3 regions of the Alteromonas sp. 76-1 genome follow, and region 3 is predicted to be linked to each of the others. Evidence: predicted binding sites of a transcription regulator. Region 3 holds the regulator's gene; each other region holds the start of a gene.
The links. Region 3 encodes MetJ, which represses methionine synthesis genes. Its sites were predicted from a motif close to TAGACGTCTAGACGTCTA; they were not measured.
Positions count from the first base shown of each region.

Region 1 (6,524 bases), 610 kb from region 3:
GAATTGAAGAGGCAGGTGGTTCGGTGAAATTTAGTTTTAATAAACATGGGTTTTTTACGCATGTGTTGTTGCCGGAGCCAGTATGAGTATTCGTGTTGTATTGGTTGAAGATCAGATGTTAGTGCGACAAGGGATACGCTCCTTGTTGGCATTGGATGATAGTGTAGAAGTCGTGGCCGAGTGTGATGATGGTGCCCATGTTATTGATGCACTTAATGCTAATAGTGCAGATATTGTATTGATGGATATTCGAATGCCCGAGATGACGGGTATTGATGCTTTGCGTGCAATGCGAAAACATAACATTGATACCCCCGTTATTATGCTAACCACATTTGACGATCATGAACTGGTTACTCAAGCGATGCAGTCGGGGGCGAAAGGGTATTTGCTTAAAGATGTCTCACTTGAAACCTTAATTGACGCAATTAAATCCGTCGTTAATGGGGAAACCCTTATTCAGCCCAGTGTTACCGAAAAAGTACTAAAAGGGTTGCAAGGATTAGAGGTTAGTTTCGAGTCATTTGAACAGCCAGAAACCTTGAGCTCAAAGGAAATTGAGATCTTACGTTTAGTGGCCGCTGGCTACAGCAATAAAGAAATATCTGAAGCAATGTTTAAATCAACCGGTACGGTTAAGAATCAAGTGTCTGCCATTATGGCGAAAATGGGCGTGAGAGATAGAACACGAGCCGTGCTAAAAGCGCTAGAATTAGGGTGGTTATAAATATAAAAAGGCCTGCATTAACTAATGCGGGCCTTTTAACACTTAAACACAGTTTATTAGAAGCTAAACGCTATTTATCCATGTGCACAACAGAACGGATACTTTCGCCTTTATGCATTAAATCGAACGCATCATTGATGCCATCAAGCCCCATTGTGTGTGTAATGAATTCTTGTAAGCCAAATTCACCCTCTAGGTAGCGTTCAACAATACCCGGTAGTTCAGAGCGACCTTTCACACCGCCAAAAGCAGAACCACGCCATACTCTGCCAGTTACTAACTGGAATGGACGAGTAGATATTTCCTGGCCAGCACCCGCTACACCAATAATAACCGATTCGCCCCAACCTTTGTGGCAGCACTCTAGTGCTGAACGCATCACATTCACGTTACCGATACACTCAAAAGAGTAATCTACGCCGCCGTCGGTCATTTCAACTATCACTTCCTGAATAGGTTTGTCGAAATTTTTAGGGTTAACAAGGTCTGTAGCACCAAGTTGCGTAGCAAGATCGAATTTACTATCGTTAATATCAATACCAATAATACGACTAGCGCCCGCCATACGTGCACCAATAATAGCTGAAAGCCCAATGCCGCCTAAGCCAAATATAGCAACGGTATCGCCTTCTTTTACCTTAGCAGTATTAAGCACAGCGCCCATACCCGTGGTAACGCCACAGCCTAACAAGCAGACTTCTTCAAGCGGCGCTGATTTGTTCACTTTAGCCAGTGAAATTTCTGGCAATACGGTGTATTCAGAAAAAGTAGAGCAACCCATGTAATGGTAAATTGGCTCACCATCTTTCGAAAAGCGGCTGGTGCCATCAGGCATTAAGCCTTTTCCTTGAGTTTCACGAACCGCTTGGCATAAGTTTGTTTTGCCAGACGTACAGAATTTACATTCACCGCATTCCGCTGTGTATAAAGGAATAACATGGTCGCCTACTTCAACAGACGTCACCCCTTCACCTACCATTTCTACAATACCGCCACCTTCGTGGCCAAGTACTGAAGGAAACACACCTTCTGGATCATCACCTGAAAGCGTAAATGCATCGGTATGACACACGCCGCTGGCAACAATACGTACTAGTACTTCGCCTTTTTTTGGAAGTTCAACATCAATCTCTTCCATCTTTAACGGTTCACCAGCGGCCCACGCAACGGCTGCTTTGGACTTAATATGTGTCTGACCATCTTTCAATGCTAATGTCATGGCATGCTCCTAAATAAGTGTAAGTAAACAACACGATGTCGTTACCTTAAATTTCTTACGTTATGAAATAGATTATAGACCTGAGGCGCGGCTTTATAAATACAGATTTGGTAATTCATTATTACTTGAGTGTAATAATATGTTGGTGTTTAATTGTAAGTTAACTGGCGTCTTCTAGTGAGTGTTTATCCCCATAGCGCCATGCTAAAAAACGAGAATCGGTAAAGGTATAAACGATGACATGGGAAGGTATTGTAGAATTTTGTGCAGTAGCGAGTACGGGCAGCTTTACTGCGGCTGCTGCTAAATTAGATACGTCGGGCGCGCAAATAAGTAGAAAAGTCGCCAATGTGGAAAAGCGTTTGGGAGTGAAGTTATTCAACCGTACCACCCGAAGTGTGTCACTCACTCAAGCAGGACATATTTATTTTGAACAATGCCAACCAGCACTAAAAGCGTTAGAAGAGGCTGAGCTCAATATTAGCCAACTTCAAAAAGTACCCCAAGGGCTGATTAAACTCACCGCTCCGGTCGCCTTTGGCGAAGCTTTTATCGCCCCACTTATTAATCAATTTTTAAAAAAATACGAAGGTATAGAAGTAGAGTGTCGTTTTACTAACGACACCATGGATATTATTGATGACGGTTATGACCTTGCCATACGCATAGGTAATTTAGAAGATTCTACGTTGGTGGCCAAAAAGCTGGCTACCCGACAGCTATATGTATGCGCCAGCCCTGAATATTTAAATGCCTTCCCTGCACCGAAGCGTACCGACATGCTCAGCGAACATCAGTGCTTAGTAGGATCTCAGCCCCTTTGGCGGTTTAATCATGAAGGGCAAGTGCAAACCGTGCGTGTGAAGGGAAGAGTGAAGTATAATAGTGGTAATGCCTTACATCATGCTGCATTGGCCGGGCTGGGTTTAGTGCAGCTTCCAGGATTTTATGTACGTGAGTCGTTAGCAGCAGGCAACTTAATAGAAGTGCTATCATCATATCGAGACAAGCGAGAAGCGGTATGGGCATTGTTTCCATCGAACAGGCATTTAGTGCCCAAAATACGCTTGTTAGTTGATTTTTTATCTGCGAAATTAGTTGATGATGAATAGTTCTTACTACCCGAATCTAGCATCGCTTGATTGATTATCGCTTAAATCGAAACGTGAAATACTTTGTGTTTCACTTTTTGCAATACAGTATGGTGAAAACTGCGGTTGACAGATAGACGTCTATACGGCAAATTGACCCTATGAAAACGATTCTTCTTATTGGCACCACCAGCATTATGATTACCACCTTAAAACGGGCGGTCGCTGGCTAGTGCAAGTAAGCATAAGACAACGAAAGCCCGCCCTCACAGAGAGCGGGCTTTTTTTTACTCACGTCATCGTAACCGATTTAAAGCAGTAACCTGGCGTAACCGATATAGGAGCAGCACATGAAAGTCTTAAAGTTTGGGGGCTCATCACTTGCCGACGCACCGCGCTACTTGCGCGTGAACGACATTAGCACGGCCACCCACCAAACCGATGGCGCTGCAGTGGTACTTTCTGCCCCTAAAGGGGTAACGAATGCATTGTCACTTTTATGTGAGCAGGCAGCCGCTGGCGAAGATTTCCACCCTCTATTTGAAAAATTAACGTCTACCGTGACCGGTATTGCTGATGCACTAAACGAAGAGCTCAGCGGCTTCGCACACGCGGATGTTACCGACTTCATTCATGCGCAACTGCGTGTACTTAATCAACACCTCGACGGTATTAAACTATTAGGTGTTGCACCTGACAATATTGCCGCAGGTATTTTAAGTATTGGCGAGTACATATCGGTAACGTTATTTAGCGGTATCTTAAGCGCTAAAGGCGTGAAAAATCGTATTATCGACCCAGTGACTTACATTCTTGCAGAAGGTGAGTACCTAGACAGCATTGCTGATGTTTCGTTAAGTAAAGCGCGCTTTACTGATGTACCTATCGATGGCAGTGAGTTATTAGTCATGCCTGGGTTTGTTGCTGCGAACGAGGCCGGTGAAAAAGTTACGCTTGGTCGCAATGGTTCTGACTACTCAGCGGCTATCTTAGCAGCTTGTATTGATGCGAGTTGTTGTGAAATTTGGACTGACGTAGACGGTGTTTATAATGCTGATCCGAATCAAGTTGAAGGGGCGGTATTGCTTGATAAGCTTACTTATCAAGAAGCCATGGAGCTTTCATACTTTGGTGCAAAAGTACTTCACCCGAAAACTATCGGCCCCATTGCCCAGCACCATATTCCTTGTTTGATTCGTAATACGCTGAACCCAGCGGCGCCTGGTACGTTAATTAGTAACGAAGCCAGTGAAAAGTGGACCTCGGTTAAAGGTATCTCTCAACTTGAAAATGTCACTATGTTCAACGTGGCAGGCCCAGGCCTTAAAGGCATGGTTGGCATGGCAAGCCGTGTTTTTGAGGTGATGTCGAATGCGAATATTTCAATAAGCCTAATCACTCAGTCTTCTTCTGAATACTCAATAAGCTTCTGTATTCAAAGTAAAGATGCTGATCGCGCGTTAAGCTTGTTAGAAGATGCCTTTGCGCTAGAGTTGCAAAACCAATTGTTAGACCCTATCGAAGTGCGCCATGACTTAGCGATTGTTACCTTAGTGGGTGACGGTATGCGTCATGCGAAAGGCTTGGCTGCACGCTTCTTTAACTCGTTGGCGCAAGCCCGCGTTAATAACGTGGCGATAGCACAAGGCTCATCAGAGCGTTCTATTTCAACAGTTATCGAAAACAAGCGGGCGAAAAAAGCGGTTAAGGTTATTCACCAGAATTTTTTCTCAGACCGCCATACCATTGATGTATTTTTGGTAGGGTGCGGTAACGTGGGTACTGAGCTTTTAAGCCAAATTGCAAAACAACAGCCAGCTTTACTTAATCGTAATGTACAGTTGCGGGTATACGGTATTGCGAATAGCCGTAAGTTGTTACTTAACAGTCAAGGCATAGATTTAAGCCAGGACTGGAAGCCAGCATTAGATGCGGCCAGTGAAGGGCTTTCCGTTGAACGTTTACAACAGTTTGTGGACGAAAACAGCTTGGTAAACCCGGTCATTGTGGATTGCACTAGCCACGATGCTATTGCTCAGCAATATGTAGACATGATGGAAAATGGCTTTCACGTAGTGACACCGAATAAGAAAGCCAATACCAGTTCACTAGACTATTACCGTAAGTTGAAGAAAACAGCATTATCTACGAATCGTCAGTATCTATACGAAACTACGGTAGGCGCAGGATTACCGGTAATCGACAACCTTCAAAAACTATTCAGTGCAGGTGATGTATTACACCGTTTTGAAGGCATATTATCAGGTAGTTTGTCTTACGTATTTGGCAAGTTAGAAGAAGGAATGTCGCTATCTCAAGCGACAAGTACAGCGAAAGATAATGGCTATACCGAGCCAGATCCTCGTGATGACTTAAGCGGAATGGACGTTGCCCGTAAGCTTCTTATTATGGCCCGTGAAGCAGACTTAGAGCTTGAGCTTTCTGATATTGAAATAGAATCGGTACTACCAGCTGGTTTTGCTGAAGACTGTTCCATTGATGAGTTCATGACACAGTTGCCTGAACTTGATGCTGAATTTGCCAAGCGTGTAGATGCTGCAAAAGCCGAAGGAAAAGTACTTCGTTATATAGGTAGCATTGAAGGCGACAAGTGTAAGGTAACGATTCAAGCAGTGCCTGCGTCTAACCCATTATCGCAAGTGAAAGACGGCGAGAACGCGTTGGCCATTAACAGTGATTATTACCAGCCTATTCCTTATGTTATTCGAGGCTATGGGGCAGGTGGTACAGTAACGGCTGCGGGGGTATTTGCTGATATATTACGTACTATGCCTTGGAAGCAAATGGCACACTAATTGGCTTTTTAACGTTAAAGAGCCACTGAAGTTTAAAGAGTAATTAAAGAAAAGTATTATGAAAGCATTACGAGCATATGCGCCAGCATCTATTGGCAATGTAAGTTTAGGGTTTGATGTATTAGGCGCCGCACTTGCCCCTGTCGATGGTTCGCGCTTGGGCGACGAAGTCGATATTGAAAGTGCCGATACCTTTTCGTTAACCACGGTTGGCTCTTTCGCACACAAATTGCCTGGCGATGCAGACAGCAATATTGTGACTCAATGCTATCACTACTTTTGTGCGCAAATGGAGAAAGTCGGGAAAGCGACTTCACCAGTGGCGATGACTTTATCGAAAAACTTGCCAATAGGCAGCGGTTTGGGGTCGAGCGCAAGTTCTATTGTTGCCGCTTTTGTCGCATTAAACGCTTTTTATGATTATCCCTTCGATGAAGACACTTTATTGACCATGATGGGTGAACTAGAAGGGCAAATCAGCGGTAGCATTCACTACGACAACGTGGCGCCATGTTATGTTGGCGGCATGACATTGATGACTGGGGCAACATCTCCTGTAACCTTGTCGCTGCCTTTAGTGAAAGACTGGTATTATGCTATTTGTTATTCTGGCATTAGCGTATCTACGGCGGCCGCCCGTGACATATTACCCAAGCAGGTTGATATGGCCA
Region 1 is NZ_LR136958.1:3,659,799-3,666,322, reverse strand. Features, by position in the region: gene ALT761_RS15805 (sensor histidine kinase) at 1-86, shown strand, start outside; gene ALT761_RS15800 (response regulator transcription factor) at 83-727, shown strand; gene ALT761_RS15795 (S-(hydroxymethyl)glutathione dehydrogenase/class III alcohol dehydrogenase) at 798-1,946, opposite strand; gene ALT761_RS15790 (LysR substrate-binding domain-containing protein) at 2,183-3,058, shown strand; gene thrA (bifunctional aspartate kinase/homoserine dehydrogenase I) at 3,388-5,853, shown strand; gene thrB (homoserine kinase) at 5,912-6,524, shown strand, end outside.
Region 1: the regulator MetJ is predicted to act here: its motif matches at 3,172-3,189, upstream of thrA (bifunctional aspartate kinase/homoserine dehydrogenase I).

Region 2 (6,524 bases), 1.4 Mb from region 3:
GGAGCGGGGCTGTTTTTCGCCTTGTCGTCGCGCCATTGGGAAAGCTCTACGAGTAATGATGCGGGAATATCAATGACCAAACCTAATATGCAATCGTCATCATCTAAGGTGGCTGCACATTGAGCAGGCAAGGGCACACCGAAAACAATGTAATCGCCTTTCTTGTATTCGATTTCACGATTATCAACATACAGGCGTTTAGTGCCTTGTAACATGATAATAATGCCTGACTGATAAAGTAGTGGCTGCTTAGGGCTGCCGTAAGGATCGCGAAAAACTCGTACGCCCTCTATATCCGTCTTGCTCACGCCATTAAGCGCTGATTTACCTTTTGCGTTTAAAAACTGTTTCAGAATTTGACTTAAAAAAGCCAGATCATGAGTAGAATTCGGGCTGTTTGTAGAAATAGGCAAATTTTTTCCAGAAATAGACGGTTTGTTTACGCACAATGGCACTATTATGCATTAACACAGGCAGATAATGACAGAGGAAAGACCATGAAATTTTCATTTAGTAACCCAACTCGCATTCAATTTGGCCAAGGACAAATTGGCTCAATCAACACCCTAATCCCAAAAGACAGCCACGTTCTAGTGTTGTTTGGCGGCGGTTCTATCAAAAAAAATGGTGTGTATGAGCAAGTAGAAAACGCGCTAGAAGGCTACAACTGGGAATCATTTGGTGGCGTTGAACCAAACCCAACCATTGAAACCCTAGATAAAGCTGTTGCCCTAATCAAAGAAACCGGCGTTGATTATATTCTCGCGGTAGGCGGGGGTAGTGTTATTGATGGTGCTAAGTATGTGGCGGCAAGTGCCGTATATGACGGGGAAGGCTGGGATATTCTAACGGGTAAACATACCGTTGATAACGCGCTGCCTATTGGGGCCATTCTAACCTTGCCAGCGACAGGTTCTGAATCGAACGGTGGTTCGGTGATAAGTAAGAAAGCAACCAAGCAGAAGCTGGCGTTTATGTCTCCGTTAGTTTATCCGCAATTTGCTGTATTAGACCCTGATGTAATAAAAAGCCTTCCGCATCGACAAGTAGTTAACGGTTTAGTGGATGCCTTCGTTCACGTTTGCGAGCAGTACTTAACCTTCCCACAAAATGCGCCGGTTCAAGACGGCTACGCTGAAACCTTGCTAAAAACCTTAATCCAACTTGGCGGAAAGATTGATAATAAGGACGATGCATGGCGCGCTAACCTTATGTGGTCAGCAAACCAAGCACTGAACGGACTTATCGGCTCAGGCGTTGCGCAAGACTGGGCTACCCATATGATTGGTCACGAACTCACGGCATTGTATGGCGTAGATCATGCTCGTTCATTAGCGATTGTCCAGCCGTCACTACTACTGGTTCAACTTGAGACCAAGGCAGCAAAGCTATCGCAAATGGGCCAAAACGTATTTGGTTTAGAAGAGAGCGATGATATTGCCATTCGAACTATCGACGCTATTGAAGCCTTCTATCAGAGTCTTGAAGTAGCTACGCAACTTACTGAGCATGAAGGCGATAAGCAAAGTGCCGTTAATGCTGTAGTAGAAAAATTGAAAGGAAACAAAATGCTTTCACTTGGCGAAACGGGGGCCATTACTCCAGAAGTAAGTGAGCAAATTCTTAACTTGGCAGTGGCTGAGTAATACCTACTTAAAAACGGGCTATCTCTTTATGTACAGCCCGTGTTCTTATTTTGTCATGATACAAACTGGCACGATTCTACTATTACCAAGGTAGATGAAGTGTCGGTTTGTTTTTTAATTATACAACTTAAGTATGGTTTTCAATTCCGTTTGCGCTTTCTGATTTTGTTTATTAGGTTTAAAGAAGGCAAGGCGTATTTCACGCCAGCGCAGATGGGAGTTAGCTTGCAGAGAAATTATCCCCCTTCCATTATTGATGTGGAAGCCAGTGGGTTTGGTGCCCGTAGTTATCCTATTGAAATAGGGATAGTGCGCTATGATGGTGCAAAATGGTGCAAACTCATTCGTCCTTTTGATAGTTGGGTTCATTGGGATAAAGAAGCAGAGTCTTTGCATGGTATCACTAGAACCATGTTGAACACTTACGGTGTTTGTCCAGTCAAAGTGTGTCACGAGCTTAATGCTTTTCTGAGTAATACCGTTGTGTATAGCGACGGATGGGTGGTAGATAACCCTTGGCTCATTAAACTTTTTGCAGCTGCTTCGGTTCAAATGTCTTTTTCATGTCGTGCATTAGAATATGTCTTAAGCGAACCTCAAATGGTGCTATGGCATGACGTAAAAACCAATATTGAATCGCAAAGCGACGATCGCCGTCATCGAGCAAGTACCGATGCGAAGGTTATTCAAAGCACGTATGTGGAAACTCGTAATCAGGCTGAAGCGGCAAAACACAAAAGTTAGCGCCTGCTTTTAAAGATGCTTTTTAGAATTAGAAAAAGTATTGAACACCTAACGTAAGCGCATTGTTTTCTTTATCTCCCACTTCTCGATGTTCAAATTCCAATGCCATATTTAAACCACTCTCGTCACCAACTAGCCATCCTAACCGAGTGAAAGTGCCTAAATCTTCGGGTATATAGCGCCATTCTGGATAGTATTGTAAAGGTGAGTGAGTCGTATTAAACGACGCATATATTTGCTGTTCAAAAAGTAGCGTTAACGCACGGTGAGCGCGAATAGAGAGTTGGCTATTTTTGCTGGCATTAAAATGACTATCGTAGCCAGGTATGGATTCAAGGCGTGTTTCATTAAAGCGACTTTTAATTTTCCACTTAGCTATTTTTTCGCTTTTGAACACGATGGGGCCGTAGTAGCCATTCCAATCAGAAGCATCCCAATCAGAAACATCCCAATCAGCGGCCTCGCTGTAAGCGGCACTCAAAGAGGCAAGCAATATTAAACAAACCACGCGAGTTGGGTAAGTTTTCATGAATAAATTCCTGGTCGAGTGAGGCAGCGTAAACGTGTTCTTATGACTACCGACTATTGTAAATGTAAGTAGTAACTTCATAACCACAAGGGTGTTTTGTTCGCCCTATGTGCCTATCTTTAACATAAAAATATGACACAAAACTGAAACAAAAAATAAGTGCTGAATAGTAAGTGTAGTCTTTTATCTAAAAGGTTAAAAATAAACTTGTTAGATATTTCTATTGTGAACTAACTTTTAAAGGGTAGTAGTCAGACTTACTTCAATATTAGTAGGCGAAGCAGTACTTTCAAGTAGGGAACATAGCCGGAGGTGAGTAATGCAAACGGAGTGGGAATTTGAACGAAAGTTTTTAGTAAGTTATGTGCCAGAAGGTTTGTTAGATACACGAAAGCCTGTGGCGATAAGGCAAGGGTATTTAGCCACTGAACCGGATAAGCATATTCGAATTAGGGACGAAGGTGGTAATTACACCATGGCTGTTAAACAAGGTATTGGTCTTAAACGCAGAGACACACGAATAACGTTAAACTCTGAGCAATTTGCTGATTTATGGCCGTTAACCCAAAATATGCGGGTGGAAAAACAGCGATATCGTATCGACTTTTTTGGTGCTCAGCTGGTGGTAGATATTTTTACCGGTAATTTGGCACCTTTAAAAGTGGTGGAAGTTGAATTCGATAGTGAAATGAGTAGTCGACAATTTTTACCGCCAGATTTCGCTGAAACGGAAGTGACCCATAAGAAAGAATTTCAAAATGTCGCGTTAGCGCGATTTGGTTTGCCGGATATGATTATTGCGAGCAGCAGCACGAGTAGTGCTTCTATTCTCGCAGGGTCAATATAGACAAGAGATGGCTAAAATATAGCTAAGCCATAGCAAAATATTGACGTGAAATTAAAAAGGGTCACTTCATCATGAAGTGACCCTTTTTCTGTTTTAAGCTTTCAACAGCCTTGAGCAAACTATACCGCTGAGCAAACTATACTGATGAACGTAATGCTTCCGCTTTATCAGTCGCTTCCCATGGGAAGGCTTCTCGGCCGAAGTGACCATAAGCAGCCGTAGGTAGGTAAATAGCACGTTCTAAATCAAGCATTTTGATTAAGCCATAAGGGCGTAAATCGAAATGTTCACGTACCAATGCCACTAAGGTTTTTTCGTCAACCACACCAGTACCGAAGGTATCAATGCTGATAGATGTTGGCTCGGCAACACCAATGGCGTAAGAAACCTGAATTTCACAGCGCTTAGCAAGTCCAGCAGCAACAATGTTTTTAGCAACATAACGGCCTGCGTATGCGGCGCTTCTGTCTACCTTTGAAGGATCTTTACCCGAGAAAGCACCACCACCGTGACGGGCCATACCACCGTAGGTATCTACAATGATTTTACGACCAGTTAGACCACAATCACCAACAGGTCCGCCAATAACAAAGCGGCCAGTAGGGTTAATGTGGAATTGGGTATTGCTATCAAGCCATTCACTAGGTAGCACAGGTTTAATAATTTCTTCCATTACTGCTTCGCGTACTTGCGCAGTAGAAACAGAATCACAATGCTGGGTAGAAAGTACTACGGCATCAATGCCTACAGGCTTGTCGTTTTCATATTTAAACGTAATTTGGCTTTTCGCATCTGGGCGTAAGAAGTCTAACTTGCCAGATTTTCTTACTTCAGCTTGTTTTTGTACCAAGCGGTGAGAATAAGTAATAGGCGCTGGCATTAATACATCAGTTTCGTCACTGGCGTAACCGAACATAAGGCCTTGGTCGCCCGCACCTTGTTCTTCTAAACTTTCGCGGTCAACACCTTGGTTGATATCTGGCGACTGTTTACCAATGGCGTTTAGTACTGCACAAGAGTCAGCGTCGAAACCCATATCAGAGTGAACGTAGCCAATGTCTCTTACGGTTTTACGTGCGATTTCTTCAATATCAACCCACGCTGAGGTGGTGACTTCACCACCTACTAATACCATTCCGGTTTTAACGTAGGTTTCACAGGCCACGCGGGCACGAGGATCTTGTTCTAGAATAGCATCTAGAACCGCATCTGAAATTTGATCTGCGATTTTGTCCGGGTGTCCTTCAGACACAGACTCGGAGGTGAATAAATGCGTGGCCATACATGCTCCATAAGCGTTTATTGTTCAAAATAGGTGAGTATTGTACTAAAACAAGGTATAAATACCAGTCTTTACTTCTAGACGTCTAAAAGTCCTTTCGTTACGATTTGTTGACAGTGGCGGATCACTTTTACAGATAATTGAGTAAATTTAGCCATGCTAATCAAAAGAAGCGATATTGGCTTGCAATGAAATGATATGAATATTCATTATTTTAGCCAACTTTCGGTAATGGCAATGAAAAGCCATTGAACTGAATGGTGGCATGGGTAAGAATAACGCCCACATTAAGATATACAGCAATGCAGCGCTTTAAGGTTGAACAAAGGGATTTTGCCCACAGTGTTCCCTTAGCGAAATTCAGCTACAAATAAATCAGGAGACAACATGCCCTCTCGTCGTGAACTTGCCAATGCCATCCGTGCTTTAAGCATGGACGCTGTTCAACAGGCCAAATCTGGTCACCCAGGCGCCCCTATGGGGATGGCTGATATTGCCGAGGTACTATGGGGTGATTTTCTATCACATAACCCGGCAAACCCGTCTTGGGCAAACAGAGACCGCTTCGTGCTTTCAAACGGTCATGGCTCTATGCTGTTGTACTCATTGCTTCATCTTTCAGGCTATGAATTGCCTATTGAAGAGCTTAAGAACTTCCGTCAGTTGCACTCTAAAACGCCAGGCCATCCAGAGTATGGGTATGCACCAGGTGTTGAAACTACCACTGGCCCACTTGGCCAAGGCGTTAGTAACGCAGTAGGTATGGCGCTAGCTGAAAAAGTATTAGCGGCTCAGTTTAACCGCGACGGACACGATATTGTCGACCACTACACCTACACTTTCATGGGCGATGGCTGCCTTATGGAAGGTATTTCTCATGAAACCTGTTCACTTGCTGGCACACTGGGCCTGGGTAAACTTATTGGTTTCTGGGATGACAACGGCATTTCAATTGACGGTGAAGTTGAAGGTTGGTTTACCGACGACACACCAGCACGCTTTAAAAGCTACGGCTGGGAAGTGATTGAAGGCGTTGACGGTCATGACGCTGAACAAATCAAAGCCGCTATTGAACAAGCTAAATCGAACAGCGCTCAGCCAACGCTAATTTGCTGTAAAACGGTGATTGGTTTTGGTTCGCCAAACAAAGAAGGTACTGAGTCTTGTCACGGTGCACCATTAGGTGATGACGAAATTATCGCTACCCGCGAAAAGCTTGGGTGGAAACACGGTGCATTTGAAATTCCAGACGACATTTATGCCGGTTGGGATGCTAAAGGCAAGGGTGGCGAAGCTGAAAGTGCGTGGAACGATGCCTTCGCAGCATATGAAAGTGCACACCCTGAATTAGCCGCTGAGTTTAAGCGTCGTGTGAATGGCGAATTGCCAGCAGACTTCAGCGATAAAGCGGATAAAATCATTGCTGATTTGCAAGCTAACCCGCAGAACATTGCATCACGTAAAGCATCACAAAAT
Region 2 is NZ_LR136958.1:891,325-897,848, forward strand. Features, by position in the region: gene ALT761_RS03770 (AraC family transcriptional regulator) at 1-413, opposite strand, end outside; gene ALT761_RS03775 (iron-containing alcohol dehydrogenase) at 498-1,646, shown strand; gene ALT761_RS03780 (hypothetical protein) at 1,860-2,390, shown strand; gene ALT761_RS03785 (hypothetical protein) at 2,419-2,919, opposite strand; gene ALT761_RS03790 (CYTH domain-containing protein) at 3,239-3,766, shown strand; gene metK (methionine adenosyltransferase) at 3,903-5,048, opposite strand; gene tkt (transketolase) at 5,436-6,524, shown strand, end outside.
Region 2: the regulator MetJ is predicted to act here: its motif matches at 5,119-5,136, upstream of metK (methionine adenosyltransferase).

Region 3 (6,524 bases):
AGTAATTACTCGCCTTGGCTATTCGCCACCTACCTTGGCTTTTAAACAGCCGAGAAAAGTGACAGTAAGGCAAACGAGTCGTTCAAATACCTAATAATAAGCAAATGGTATACTGGTCTGCCCTATAGGAGCAAAGGTTTAATCGAAATTAACCTGCTCGAACACCTAGCATGTGGCAAATAGCGTAGCTCAATTCACTACGGTTAAGGGTGTAAAAGTGAAAATGCTTCACGCCTTCTTTGGCGAGTACCTTAACTTGATCCATGGCGATGTTAGCACCAATAAGGTTTCGAGTAGCTTGGTCGTCATCGTCGAGGCCATCAAACATTTTGTGTAAGAACCCAGGTACGTGCACGTTAGTGAAACCGGCAAACTTTACCAAGGTTTGATAGTTAGTGACTGGTAGTATGCCAGGTACTAGGTCTAGGTCGATCCCCGCTGCTGCCGCACGGTCACGAAAACGCAAAAATACACTGGTGTCGAAGAAGAACTGTGAAATCGCTTCGCTCGCACCGGCTTCTGCTTTGCGCTTAAGGTTCAATAAGTCGAATTGGGCATTAGGCGCTTCTGGATGTTTTTCAGGATAAGCGGCCACTGATATATCGAAATCGGCTACATCCTTTAGTAATGCTACTAAATCTGAAGCATACATCTCGGTATCTTTCACACCAGGCGGTAGATCACCACGCAAGGCAACAATACGACGAATACCAGAATCCCAGTAGTCTTGAGCAATTTGTTTAAGCTCATCACGGCTTGCATCAACACATGTAAGGTGAGGTACAGCTGCAACCCCTGTTTGCTGTTGAATACGCTTTACCACATCATGAGTACGGTCGCGCTCACCACTGTTAGCACCATAAGTAACCGACATGTAACTTGGCTTTAAGGGCGCCAAACGTTCAACGGACTTCCACAAGGTTTGTTCCATTTTCTCTGATTTAGGCGGAAAAAACTCAAATGACACATCAATGTCACGCAGTTCCGAGAGGGACTGATTCAGTGCATCGACACCTTGTGCGTAAGAAACCATGATAAAATTGCTCTTTTATAGACGTTTAGACGTCCAAAATAAAGAATTTACGTCTAGACGTCAAGAGGTTTACACTGCTCAATTGACCTTTTCGTCAACTTGTTTAGAATTTCTCTTCATAACATAAATAAGATCAGACAGAGTTAGCATTATGGCAGAGTGGAACGGTAAGTATATTCATCCCTACGCAGAGCACGGTAAAAAGAGTGAACAGGTAAAGAAAGTCACCGTTTCTATTCCTATTAATGTGCTAAAGGCATTAACCGATGAACGTACACGTCGGCAAATAAATAATTTACGTCATGCGACGAATTCAGAGTTGTTATGTGAAGCATTCCTTCATGCCTTCACTGGTCAGCCGTTACCGGATGATGAAGATTTAAGAAAAGATAACCCTAATCGTGTACCAGCAGAAGCAAGGCGCATAATGGAAGATATGGGTATAGACGTTTCTATTGAGAACGAACAAGAAGATTAAAAAAAACGGCAATGAAAATTGCCGTTTTTTATAATAATTTGAAGATTAAGCTGCGCGCTACATTCTTCGTTTATATTGCCTTTACTCTGCGCGGCTAGGTATTTCTGGAAGTCTTGCAACGCCAGATTCAATCGCCGCTTTAGACACGGCAGTAGCAATGCGTTCACAAAGGCGAGGGTCCATTGGCTTAGGGATAATGTATTCTTTGCCAAAGGTGAGGCTTTTGCTATTGCTGGCCGCTAATACCGATTCTGGCACAGGCTCTTTTGTAATAGCGCGAAGTGCTTCTACTGCAGCCACTTTCATCTCGTCGTTAATGGCCGTTGCGCGAACATCTAATGCACCACGGAAAATGAACGGAAAGCACAGAACATTGTTTACCTGATTAGGATAATCAGAACGCCCTGTCGCCATAATCAAATCACTTCGAACCTCGTGGGCCAATTCAGGCTTAATTTCAGGGTCGGGATTAGAGCATGCAAAAACAATTGGGTTGGGGCTCATTAACGCTAGCGTTTCTGGTGGTAATACATCAGGCCCAGATACACCTACAAAAATATCCGCGCCTTCCATTACATCTTCTAAGGTACGTTTATCAGTGTTATTAGCGAACAAGCGCTTGTGCTCGGTAAGGTCTTCACGGCGAGTGTGAATAACCCCTTTTCTGTCTAGCATGTAAATGCGTTCACGCTGCGCACCACATTTAATCAGTAATTCCATACAGGCAACGGCTGCCGCACCTGCACCCATACAGACTATTTTAGCGCTCTCAATATTTTTACCCTGAATTTCAATGGCGTTCAACATGCCTGCGGCGGTAACAATAGCAGTACCATGTTGGTCGTCATGGAATACGGGAATACTGCAGCGCTTAATCAATTCTTGTTCTATTTCAAAGCATTCAGGGGCTTTAATATCTTCAAGGTTAATACCGCCAAAGGTATCTGCAATATTAGCAACGGTATTAATAAATTCTTCTGTTGTACGATGCTTTACTTCAATATCGATAGCATCAAGCCCTGCAAAGCGTTTAAACAGCAGTGCTTTACCTTCCATAACTGGTTTAGAAGCTAACGGCCCTAAATTACCCAAACCTAAAATAGCAGTTCCATTACTGATGACCGCTACCATGTTGCCTTTTGCAGTATATTTGTAAGCATTATCAGGATCTTCAGCAATTTCTCGTACCGGCTCAGCGACCCCTGGACTGTAAGCCAGAGCAAGATCATCCACACTATCGGCTGGCTTTGAAAGCTCTACGCTGATTTTACCTGGCGTGGGTTTGGCATGGTAATCTAGTGCACGTTGTCTGAAATCTGACATTAGTAAACATATCCTTCGATGTAGGGGTTAGGCAATCTTCGTTACCGTAGGGGCAATCTGCGTTCTAGCAGTAGAATGTCTTCGACTCTATCACAGGGTCATTTGAGTACATATCTGATCTGCCCTTTATATCTGTCAATCTAGGACAGACTTGCTCGTATGACCAGTGACATCGTCGAATATTTGCCATTCACAGTATTAATGACACTTAAGGAATTAATACATTATTTCTATTTTATGGGTGCTGGTACAGGGATAAGTTCAGGCATAAATGCAGGAATAACTTCAGGCTTGGTAACAAATAACAATCGGATTATGTTTGAAAAAAGTCATTTTACCGGCAGCTTAAGGCGCTGATTGGCGGAATAGGTATAATGGTAAACATGAAGAAAGAAAGCGTAATTTACCATGTCTGAAAAGAAACTGATTGAAGCGTTAACTGCGGTGTGTGAGTGGGCAAAATCTGAGTCGGTTGGCTTTGAATGGCTTACGCATGAGGGTCACTGGCGCAGACCAGAAATTATTGCGGTGTTTAAAACCGAAAAGCAAAAAAGTGAAGCACTTTCGACTAACTGGAACCAAGCATTCGAACATGAACTTGATAACGTATGCTCCGAATTGAAGGTACGCATTAAAGGAGTTCGCTATGACAGCGAGCAAGCATGCTCTGCACAAAGTAACGGCAACTGGGAACGGCATTTAAAACGCCGAGCTTTTCACTAAAAGAGCATTTCACCAACAAAGCATTGCATTAGCCGAGCATTCCACTTCGCTGCTCTAGCTGCTCTATAAGGGGCGAGCACGGTATGGGTTGAACACAGAATGAAGTGAGGATGCAAAACGCAGATACGAAAAAATACAAAACCCACTTACAACTCCAGATACAAAAAAAGCGCCGATAGGCGCTTTTTTTAAAGAAACATAGTGTTTCTGAGTACTGAGCTTATTTAGCGCCCAAAGCACCGAAACGTTTCTTGAAGCGGTCAACACGACCACCGGTATCAACGTTACGTTGCTTACCAGTGTAGAATGGGTGACATGCAGAACATACGTCTAGGTTAATATCTTTACCTAGAGTAGAACGGATTTTCATTACGTTGCCGCAAGAACATGTTGCTGTCATTTCAGCGTATTCTGGGTGGATACCATCTTTCATTTTGGATTACCTTCAATATGAGGCCGTATCGCTATTTGGCCCGAAGCCAAACACCATACGCAACTTTAAATTCAATGACCAACCGCAGAAATTGCAATCAGCCGCAAAAGAGCGGCGCATAATAAAGGAAGCAACTAAAGTGATCAAGCACTTTTTGTATGCGAAGTAAACAGGGGCGGGATTAATCAAGCTCACGGGCTAAAATAAATTCCCTTCCCTTATTTGACATTATGTTTAAATGCCAGATCATTAGCGGTTCTGAATTTACGTTTAATCACTTTACGTTCATCAATTTTGGGGCATCAATTTTAATGGTATTCATTCAGGTGGCTGTACCTGTGCCGCTTCGCCAGCTATTTACCTATTCTCATACCGATACTTTACAACCGGGTGTGCGGGTAAAAGTGCCTTTCGGACCACGTCAACTGGTAGGCATTGTGGTTGAATCCGGTGTAGACATAGATGATACCAGTAAAATAAAAGCCATCATTGAGGTAGTAGATAGCGCACCTGTTATCGACGAATCGCTAAGAAAAATGGCGCATTGGTTATGGCAGTATTACCACCATGCGCCCGGGGAAGTGATACACGCCATGCTTCCTGTACCGCTTCGAAAAGGTGAGCCAGCCACGCCATCACCCGCGCAGTATATTCAAGTCACACCAGAAGGTGCTGATACCGATGTTAAAAGTTTAAGCCGTGCTCCAAAGCAAATGAGTTGCTTAGAAGCGGTTCAAACCACATCAATTATTGCTAGCGAAGCGCGTAAGACTTTTTCACCCGCAGTAGTGAAAGCGTTATTAGAGAAAGCACTTATTGAGCTCGTAGAAATTACCCCTGAACTTACTGCACAAGCGTGGTTGGATACCTTCGAAATTGGCGAAAAGCCCGTACCTGATAAAGAGCAAGGGGTCGCGATAGCGGCATTAAACCAGCAACATGGCACCTTTGCGATTAGCTTGCTTGAAGGGGTGACAGGTAGCGGTAAAACCGAGGTGTATCTGCAATCAATTGAACCTTTGCTTAAAGCCGGTAAACAAGTGCTTATTTTAGTGCCTGAAATTGGTTTAACGCCGCAAACCGTTTCGCGTTTCGAAAAGCGCTTCAATATTCCTGTAGGCGTATTGCACTCTCAATTGACGGACGCCGCGCGATTATCGGTATGGCAGCGGGCAAGGGCAGGCGAACTCGGTATTATCATTGGTACTCGCTCAGCGATTTTTACCCCCATTAAAAACCCCGGCATGATCATCGTAGATGAAGAGCATGATGAATCGTTTAAACAACAAGACGGGCTTAGGTATCACGCGCGCGATTTAGCGGCCATGCGAGCCAAAGAGCACAGCATTCCTTTGTTGCTCGGCAGTGCTACCCCAGCGCTTGAAACGCTTAATAACGCGTTAAACGGCCGCTTTGCGCATTTGCAACTAACACGGCGTGCCGCAGGGGCGCAAAGTACCAAGCAGTATTTGCTAGATGCAAGAGACCAACCTATTCATTACGGCATCTCAGAAGGCTTGCTGACAATTATGCGCCAGCATGTAAATGCAGGGAATCAGATTCTGGTTTTTGTGAATAGACGAGGTTATGCTCCCGCGCTTTTGTGTCATCACTGTGGCACCACGGCAATGTGTAAGCGTTGTGACAGACCCTATACCGTGCATAAAGGGCAAAACAGGCTGCAATGCCACCACTGTGGTGCTACTCGTTCAATGCCCAAAGAGTGTGAAGCTTGCCACAGCCATGAAATGGTAACGGCGGGGACGGGCACCGAGCAGGTAGAAGAAGGCTTAATGAAGCTGTTCCCCGATGCCAAGCACGTGCGCATAGACAGTGATACGGTAAGAGGAAAAGACAAGCTACATCAAACCCTCGACGCTATTAACCGCCAAGAACACCAAATACTGGTAGGCACGCAAATTTTATCGAAAGGGCACCATTTTCCTCACGTTACATTGGTGGTGGTGTTAGATTGTGATGGGGCGCTATTTAGTGCTGACTTTCGAGCTCCTGAAAAGCTAGCGCAGCTCGTTACGCAGCTTGCAGGGCGAGCAGGGCGTGCCAGCAAACCCGGAGAAATGTGGCTGCAAACCCACAATCCTCACCATCCTTTATTACAAGATTTAGTGAACAACGGCTATGCCCACTTTGCTCGTCATGCATTGATGGAGCGAAAAGCGTCTGCATTGCCTCCTTATATTAGTCAATTTGTAATTCGGGCAGAGGCAACCGAGAGCTCATCGGCCTATGCATTCCTGCAACAGGCTAGGGGCGTCCTTTCAAACTCACATACTGCAAACGCAAATTCTAAGGGCTTAGTGCCGCAAATGAGTGGGCCGTTTCCCTGTTTAATTGAAAAACGACAAGGGCGTTTTCGCTTTATGCTGGTGTGTAGTCATGAAAAAAGAGCGCCGTTACATAACGCATTGCGGCTAGCTCTGCCGTATTTACAAGGTTTACCGCAGGCGGCAAAAGTACGTTGGTCGGTAGATATCGACCCCACCGATTTCAGTTAGCGCACAGGTTTCTATTAC
Region 3 is NZ_LR136958.1:4,269,869-4,276,392, reverse strand. Features, by position in the region: gene metF (methylenetetrahydrofolate reductase) at 149-1,033, opposite strand; gene metJ (met regulon transcriptional regulator MetJ) at 1,185-1,511, shown strand; gene ALT761_RS18080 (malic enzyme-like NAD(P)-binding protein) at 1,593-2,834, opposite strand; gene ALT761_RS18075 (hypothetical protein) at 3,243-3,557, shown strand; gene rpmE (50S ribosomal protein L31) at 3,778-3,990, opposite strand; gene priA (primosomal protein N') at 4,302-6,506, shown strand.